DNA from 2 places in the Peribacillus sp. YIM B13481 genome. Region 1 is predicted to be linked to the other one. Evidence: a T-box and tRNA genes for the amino acid it is inferred to sense, from the RefSeq annotation. Region 1 holds a T-box; the other holds one or more tRNA genes.
What was found. The T-box of region 1 lies ahead of glyQ (glycine--tRNA ligase subunit alpha). A T-box ahead of a tRNA ligase gene usually reads a tRNA of that ligase, here a tRNA-Gly.
Positions count from the first base shown of each region.

Region 2: it has a tRNA-Gly gene. The T-box ahead of glyQ (glycine--tRNA ligase subunit alpha) is inferred to sense a tRNA for this amino acid. The anticodon was not compared.

Region 1 covers NZ_JBHZPE010000003.1:53,778-58,209, forward strand. Annotated here, with positions in the region: gene ACFX4X_RS03155 (cytidine deaminase) at 1-311, shown strand, start outside; gene era (GTPase Era) at 304-1,233, shown strand; gene ACFX4X_RS03165 (YqzL family protein) at 1,333-1,476, shown strand; gene recO (DNA repair protein RecO) at 1,510-2,262, shown strand; T-box leader at 2,321-2,497, shown strand; gene glyQ (glycine--tRNA ligase subunit alpha) at 2,592-3,488, shown strand; gene glyS (glycine--tRNA ligase subunit beta) at 3,475-4,432, shown strand, end outside.
Region 2 covers NZ_JBHZPE010000035.1:5,535-9,966, forward strand. Annotated here, with positions in the region: gene ACFX4X_RS17870 (FUSC family protein) at 162-2,114, shown strand; gene ACFX4X_RS17875 (YbjN domain-containing protein) at 2,269-2,682, shown strand; tRNA gene ACFX4X_RS17880 (tRNA-Gly) at 2,873-2,946, shown strand; gene ACFX4X_RS17885 (B3/B4 domain-containing protein) at 3,206-3,874, opposite strand; gene queG (tRNA epoxyqueuosine(34) reductase QueG) at 3,980-4,432, shown strand, end outside.

The DNA of each region.
Region 1 (4,432 bases):
TTTTGACCACTGATGGGAAGGTCTATCATGGTTGTAATATAGAAAATGCTGCGTACAGCATGTGTAATTGTGCCGAAAGGACCGCTTTATTCAGCGCTTATGCCCATAACGATAAAAAGTTCACTAAACTTGCAGTCGTGGCAGATACCGATGGTCCTGTTTCTCCATGCGGGGCGTGCAGGCAGGTTATTTCAGAACTGTGCGACCAGGATATGCCGGTTGTTTTGACCAACTTAAATGGGGATATAAAAGAACTAACAGTACAGGAATTGCTTCCAGGAGCTTTTTCACCGGAGGATTTAAATGGATAAATTATTTGATGATACACAAGTAAAAGGTTACAAATCAGGTTTCATTTCGATAATTGGACGACCTAATGTTGGAAAGAGTACATTTCTGAATCGGGTCATCGGTCAAAAGATCGCGATTATGAGTGATAAACCCCAAACTACAAGAAATAAGGTTCAAGGCGTACTTACGCAAAACGATTCACAAATGATTTTCATTGATACACCCGGCATTCATAAACCAAAGCATAAGCTTGGGGATTTCATGATGAAAGTGGCAACGAATACATTGAAAGAAGTCGATTTGATTCTCTTCATGATCAATGCGACTGAAGGATACGGACGCGGTGACGAGTTTATCATCGAAAAACTTCAAACCGTAAAAACTCCTGTTTTCCTGGTTGTAAACAAAATAGATGCGATGCATCCAGATGATTTACTTCCAATCATTGAAAAATACCAACAGCTTTACCCTTTTGCGGCAGTCGTTCCGATTTCTGCACTTGAAGGAAATAACGTCGATACATTGCTTGAACAAATCAAGGAACACCTACCTGAAGGTCCCCAGTTTTATCCAGCTGACCAAGTGACCGACCATCCGGAACGTTTTATCATTTCCGAATTGGTCCGCGAGAAGGTATTGCACCTGACGCGTGAGGAAATTCCGCATTCAGTGGCTGTTGTCATCGATTCAATTAAAAAAATGGATAACAGTGATACCATTAATGTCATGGCGACGATCGTTGTCGAGCGTGATTCACAAAAAGGCATCGTCATCGGAAAGCAAGGGAAAATGCTTAAAGAAGTCGGTAGCCGTGCCAGAGTGGACATCGAAAACTTATTGGGCTCGAAAGTTTTCTTGGAACTTTGGGTAAAGGTACAGAAGGATTGGCGTAACAAAGCCAGCCAGCTTCGCGATTATGGTTTCAATGAGAGCGAGTATTAATTAACAAAATTTACGAGTCATGAAAGTTTGGAAAACGGTCAAGCTAATCATATGGTCGGATATTCATATTGCTAGTTAAAAATGAAAGGTGGGCTTTATATGTTGGATTTTACCTGGGAATTATTTAGTGAAACAGGTAATGTGGACACCTATTTGCTTTTTAAGGAGATAGAAGTCGAAAGACAGGAAAGACCCTTGGTATTGAAAGATGAGCTAGCAGAAATTGATTTTCCTGTTTCATAGGTTAGTCTTGGCGAACATGGGTGGTGTCTTGGTATGCTCCAAAAATGTGAGGGCATTGTCATAAGGCGAACTGCATATGGAGAAAATAACAAAATCATTACTATATATACCCGAGAGCTAGGAAAAATTGGTGTTATGGCTAGAGGAGCCAGTAAACCTAATAGCAGGCTTGCTGCCGTCACACAGCTTTTTTGCTCCGGGTATTTCCTTGTAACCACTTCAACCGGACTCGGAAGTCTTCAGCAAGGCGAAATGGTCGATTCACTCCGTTACATACGGGAGGATCTTTTTGCGACTGCTTATGCTTCTTATATTGTTGAGTTGCTTGATAAAAGCGTCGATGATAAAAAACCGAATCCATATTTGTATGAATTGCTTTTGCAAACCTTGCATTACATAAACGAAGAATATGACGCAGAGGTTTTGAAATTCATTTTTGAAATGAAGATGCTGCCCGTCAATGGGATTAACCCAGTGCTGAATCAATGTGCTGTTTGTGGCGAAACGGAAGGGGAATTCGCCTTCTCGCTTCGGGAAGCGGGCTTTATTTGTCATCGCTGTCTCGGGAAGGATCCCTATCATTTTAAAATTTCACCTGCAGCCGTCAAATTGCTGAGGATATTTTATTATTTCGATTTATCAAGGCTAGGAAACATTTCCGTCAAGCCTGAAACGAAAAAGGAAATCCAAAAAATAATAGATGCTTATTATGAGGAATATTCCGGTCTCCATTTGAAATCAAAAAAGTTCCTAAAACAGATTGATACGATGAAAGATATGTTTTAAGATCTACCCTATTGACATTCCATGCTAGTTTGTATAAAATTCTAATCATCAAAATAAGAAGATTGCGTTGATGGAAAAGAGTATCTGTCATTCTCCATAAAAAGCGAACCCGGGACGGTGGAAGCCGGGATATGGATTTACAGGGAAGGGCGTTTCCGGAGCATGTTGCTTTGAAAAGAGGCCGTTTTATAAACGGCAATTAGGGTGGAACCGCGGGTATACTCTCGTCCCTATGCATTTCGCATAGGGACGGGAGTTTTTTGTTTGCCTGTTAAAGGATTCCGATCCTTAATTTTTAAAGAGCCGTTTAAATAACCTGGAGGTGTACGATGAATATTCAAAATATGATTTTAACGTTACAAAAGCATTGGTCTGAACAAGGCTGCATATTAATGAATGCTTATGATGTAGAAAAAGGGGCAGGAACGATGAGCCCATACACATTCCTGAGAGCCATTGGACCTGAGCCTTGGAGTGTTGCTTACGTGGAGCCATCCCGCCGTCCGGCTGACGGTCGTTATGGCGAGAACCCTAATCGACTGTATCAGCATCATCAGTTCCAAGTGATCATGAAGCCGTCGCCTGACAATATCCAAGATTTATATTTGGATTCATTGCGCGCTTTAGGGATTAATCCGCTAGAGCATGATATTCGTTTTGTGGAGGACAATTGGGAAAACCCATCACTAGGGTGTGCTGGTCTCGGTTGGGAAGTATGGCTTGATGGAATGGAAATCACGCAATTTACATATTTCCAACAAGTGGGCGGCCTTGAATGTAAGCCGGTTTCCGTGGAGATTACATACGGGATCGAACGTCTCGCCTCTTACATTCAAGATAAGGAAAACGTATTTGACCTGGAATGGACAGAAGGATTCACGGTCCGGGATATATTTGGACAGCCGGAATACGAACATTCAAAATATACGTTTGAAACATCCGACCTAGATATGCTGTTTCAACTTTTCACGATGTATGAAAAGGAAGCGCATCGCCAAATGGAAGAAGGGCTTGTGCATCCTGCCTATGATTATGTTTTGAAATGTTCACATACGTTTAACCTTTTGGATGCCAAAGGTGCCATCTCGGTGACGGAAAGAACGGGATATATTGCCCGCTGCCGTAACCTAGCGCGTAAGGTCGCTAAAACCTTCTATGAAGAGCGGGAAAAATTAGGCTTCCCGATTCTGAAAGTGAAAGGGGAGAATACAAATGAGCAAGCGTGATTTGTTATTGGAAATTGGATTGGAAGAGCTGCCAGCACGTTTTGTGACAGCATCCATGAAACAGCTGTCAGATAAAGTGCAGAAATGGCTAATGGAAAAAGCGATTGAATTCGGAGAAGTTGAAGCGTTTTCCACACCAAGACGTTTGGCCATATTGGTGAAAGACGTGGAAGAATCACAAAAGGATATTGAAGAAGAAGCAAAAGGACCGGCTAAGAAAATAGCTTTGGACAGCGAAGGCAATTGGTCTAAAGCCGCATTGGGATTTGTCAGGGGCCAAGGCATGACTTCAGAGGATATTTATTTTAAAGAACTCAAGGGTGTGGAATATGCCCATGTGAATAAATTCATAAAAGGACAGCCGACTGTACAGCTGTTATCTGAGCTTGCTGAAATCATCAGCGGCATGACGTTCCCGAAAAACATGCGTTGGGCCAATCAAGAGCTCCGCTTCGTCCGTCCGATTAAATGGCTGATTGCCTTATTCGGAAATGAAGTGGTGCCATTTAGCATCGCTGGTGTCGAGACGGCCCGTGAAACAAAGGGACATCGTTTCTTGGGCGATAGCGCAATCATCGAGCAGCCGGCACGGTACGAAGAAACGTTAAAAGAACAATTTGTAATGGCGGATCCGGATAAACGCAGACAAGTTATTCTAGATCAGATTAAAGGGCTAGAGCAGGAAAAGGGCTGGATCATCCCAGTCGATGAAGAACTGCTTGAAGAAGTCAATAATTTGGTGGAGTATCCAACGGTGTTATTTGGACACTTCGAAGAAGAATTCCTTGAGCTTCCTCCAGAGGTCCTGATCACTTCAATGAAGGAGCACCAACGTTATTTCCCTGTCAAAGATCAGGACGGCAAGCTACTTGCTTTCTTTGTAACCGTGCGTAATGGTGATGATCGCCATTTGGATAAGGTTTCTAAAGGAAATGAAAAAGTAT
Region 2 (4,432 bases), on a different contig from region 1:
CTTTTCCCGCAGGAGTCTCGCACACCCGTTCCAATCTACTTTGCTTTTACCTTTAGTGGTATCTTTTTATCCATATGAAGGATATTAATTATTAGCAGTCATCTTATCAGTAGCTTTCACTGCAGAGTCAATAGAATCATTAATGAAAGGATAAATTGAAAATGAGTGAAAATAAGCACCCTTCCGAATCTCTGAAATCAGATGCGATACATACGACATTTAAACAGGCTTTTGAAATAAAGAAGAATCCATTTCCTTGGATAAAAGCACTAAGCGCAGGCATAGCTGCTGCCTTACCTGTTTTTATTGGCTTATTATTCGGAAATTTAGCGTACGGTTTACTGGCAGGGATCGGAGGTTTCACTTATTTATACGTTTTTAACCAACCGTATCACCAAAGAGCTATAAAGATTTTCTTTGTGATGGTGGGTCTTGCTTTATCTGTTGTATTAGGGACGCTTTTGGCTCCATACCAATTGGGAACAGCCATAATGATGGGGATCATCGGGGCAAGTATTTTTTTTATATTTGGTGCATTAAAGATTACCGGTCCTTCGGCGGTATTCTTCGTCTTGAGCTTTGCGCTTGCGACAGGTATGCCCGTTGATCAAAGTCTGGCTCCGTTGCGTGGGGGCCTCGTTTTAATGGGTGGGACACTATCTTGGATAATCTGTATGTTAGGGTGGTTTTTCAACCCTCATGGACCAGAATCGCTTGCGGTGGAAAAGGTGTACAGAGAATTGGGGGCATTCTTTGATTCCATGGGAACCGAGAAATACAATAAAGCAAGACAGGGAACGGTATTGGCGATGAAACAGGCTGAAGATACACTGTTAGCCGGGTTTTCAAACAGGCGAAGCCCAGATGAGTTAAAGCGGTTGTTCCTACTGAATGAACATGCGAATGCCATATTCTTGGAGGTTCTGGAAATTTCCTTGAACAAAAATATCGTACTGCCGCCAGAATTAGGTCAATCCGTTCGTGCCCTTACCGGTTCCATTGCATCTAAAACAAAGAATGAAAAAAAGATCCTTCAACCTGACCAAATGACTGAAGAGGTGGAAGAGTTATTCATGAAGATTTATAATGCAGATGCCATCATGAATGAACCTGTCCAGAAAATCGATCAAGCAGCAACCATCTCAAAGCCTTCTTTAAAAACCATTTTTCTTGGGGCGTTCGATAAGAATTCAATTGTCTTTCTCTCTTCCGTTCGATATGGAACAATCCTTACCATTGCCGCCATCATCGCCTATTCCGCCGATTTTAACCGTTCGTACTGGATTCCCTTATCCTGTGCGGCCGTTATGTCGGGTTCGACCATAATCGCCACATTCCATCGGGCGGTCCAAAGGACTTTCGGGACGGTCATCGGACTCCTGATAGCAAGTTTAATTCTAGCAGCCGTTCATAACGAGTTCATCATCGTTTTGATCATTTTACTGTTGACATTCATTACAGAGCTTTTCATCGTTCGGAATTATGGATTGGCAGCGATGTTTTTTACTCCTTCAGCATTAATCATGGCGGAATATTCATCTCAAAGCTATGATTTCAGTTTTTTTGCGACTGTAAGAATAACCGATATCGTCGTTGGAAGCTTGATAGGTCTTATTGGGGCGCTGTTACTCGGCAGTCGTTCTGCATCCAGTCTTCTCAATCATTTGATGGCCAAAACGATTCGAAGCCAGGGGCAGTTATTATTGATGGCGTTCTCTGAGAAAGATAATGACCTTGCAATTGATGAAAGCAGCGAAAGGAACAAAATGCAAACAAATATGGTGAATCTATTAACGGTTTACAATGCATCCCTTGGTGAGATATTCAAAAACAAGGCTAGACTGGAATCTTTTTGGCCCGTTATATTTTCGATAGAACAGTTGGGCTATTATCTAAATGCCAGCTGGCCTGAACGGCCAGTCCTTTCAGAGCGGGAGCTCGCACAAATGCTGTATGTTTTCGAAACCATGGCGATAGCGGCAGATAAAGGTCGATCACATACTAATAAAGAAGTGCCTGAAATTGAAGGATATTCAAAAATTCGCCAGGAGATTTTGGACCTTCAAGAAGCACTTCAGTTTTGCGGGGAAGCAACTGGCGAATCAATCTATTGATTCTAATAAGGGAGTTCATATTTGACTCCCATTCAATTAAAAAAGGATTTCTTCGCCTCTGTTAATAGGATGAAATTGGTAGGATTATAGAAAAGTCTGTAAAAATGCCAGTTTTCATTATAAAATGTACTTACAAACAGAAAGGTGATGAACCATGTCAAACGTTGCTGAATTTCGTGATTTTTTAACTAGTGAGAAAATCTATATGAATGAGTTGAATGAAGATGGCACCACCTTTTTTAGAGCTGAACAAAAGTTAAAGGACGGGTGGAAGGTTCTTTTAGTATTTGCTTTCAATCAAGATGAAAATGTGGCGGACTTATTTTGCTTTAATGTCGCCGAATTGAAGAATCCTGAAAAGAAACAGGATGTACATACACTGTTGAATGAATATAATGCTAATTTTAGGTATTCCAAGCTGTATGAAGAAAATGGAACCATTTCCATTCGGTATTCATACTCCATTGAGGGGGATATCGTACCGGATCTGGCGTTCAGGAAGTTAATCATGCTGCTTGAAACGGCACAGCAGGTTTATCCGCGGTTAATGGAAGTCATTTGGTCTTAAATCATCATAAAGGATGAAAAAGTTCTCTGAATCAGGGGACTTTTTAACATCTCTACTAGAATGAATGAATATATTAACGTTACAATACATTAATTATTAAATTTTTTTAAAAGAACTATTGCATTTTTTCACATTAAATTATATAATTAATTTTGTTGATTGGTAATTCGACAAAGTTCTACAAGGACATGCGGGTGTAGTTTAGTGGTAAAACCTCAGCCTTCCAAGCTGATGATGAGGGTTCGATTCCCTTCACCCGCTCCAATACATACTCATAACGTAGGGTTTCGTTACCTGGAGAACGAAGCTTTGCGTTTAAATATTATTACAAGAATTCTACTGTTTACAGTGGGATTTTTTTATTGTCCAAATTACCTGCATTTTATGGGGGCGGAAATTTGGGAAGGGGTTGAATGAGCTGAAGGGATGGATCGATGGGAATGTAATTTATTTTAAAAGTTTGGAAAGTTTACGAAAAGACCCCTTCCGATTGTGGAAAGGGTTTATTTCCGTTCAATTTTGATTAGCCTTCTACAATCGAGTAAGTCCCTTCACCACCGTGGATTTCAAGGAACATATCCATCAAGGATTTTGTTAGTTGATGTGCTTCTGTGATTGGAGTATTGGGTTGTAAATAAATGATTTGGATGGCTTTCTTTGTTTCTTCGGTGACTTTCGTGCGTTCTGAATCAACGTATGGGCTTCCGAATGCGCCCTCATGATCGGCTGATGTAATCATATTTTCCATGGAATTCAAGCGGCCGTTCAAACCGTCATAACCATCCGTCCCCTCGCCAATCTTAATCAAGATGTCTCCTGATACCTTTTCCGCATCATAAATGCCGATCGGAACTTCATATAATAGGGAGAAGAAGTTATTCAAATCTATGGCTGAATGGATGGGTGTCAAGTAATTCTGTTTTTTTACGCGGCGGTACAGGGCTTCAACGGAGGGGCGATACCGTGACGGGTTGGTCCCTGCAGCCTTGAAAGTCTCCCGCCACACTTTAATGCCGGAAAAGTCGGTCAATTCCTTTTCTTCAAGGTCGAAGAAAAGAGCTTCCTGAAATAGTTGAAGTCTCCCTTTCACCATTTGCGGGGAGGGACCTACTTCGATGTTTTCATATGTAATGATCCCAACTTTGAATTGGGGGATTTTACTGCTAAGATTAGCTGATACGGTAATTTCCAAGCGTTTCACCTCCAAAAATGATTGCAATTAGTTTATCATAGATAGCAATGGTTTGAAATGGATACAAGCTTCGATCGGAATACTGAATGAACGTAGGTGATTAATATGGATATGAATGCATTCAAGCAAGAAGTGATTTTATATAGTAAAGAGATCGGCATAGATAAAATCGGTTTTACATCGGCCACGGCTTTTGCCGAATTGAAAGCTCGCCTGATACGTCAACAGGAACTGGATTATCAGTCAGGGTTTGAAGAAGGCGATATAGAAAAAAGGGTCAGGCCTGAATTGATATTCGAAAAACCGCAATCCATCATTTCGATTGCACTTGCTTATCCGTCAAAATTGAAGGATGCTCCGCAAAGCACAAAAGGTGAGCGGCGAGGGATCTTTTGCCGGGCTTCTTGGGGAACGGATTATCATACCGTTCTCCGTAATAAATTGCAGTTACTTGAGGGTTTCATTAAAGATAAAGTGCCAGGGGCAGTGGTGAAGTCAATGGTAGATACGGGCGAATTGTCAGATAGGGCAGTGGCTGAGCGTGCAGGAATTGGCTGG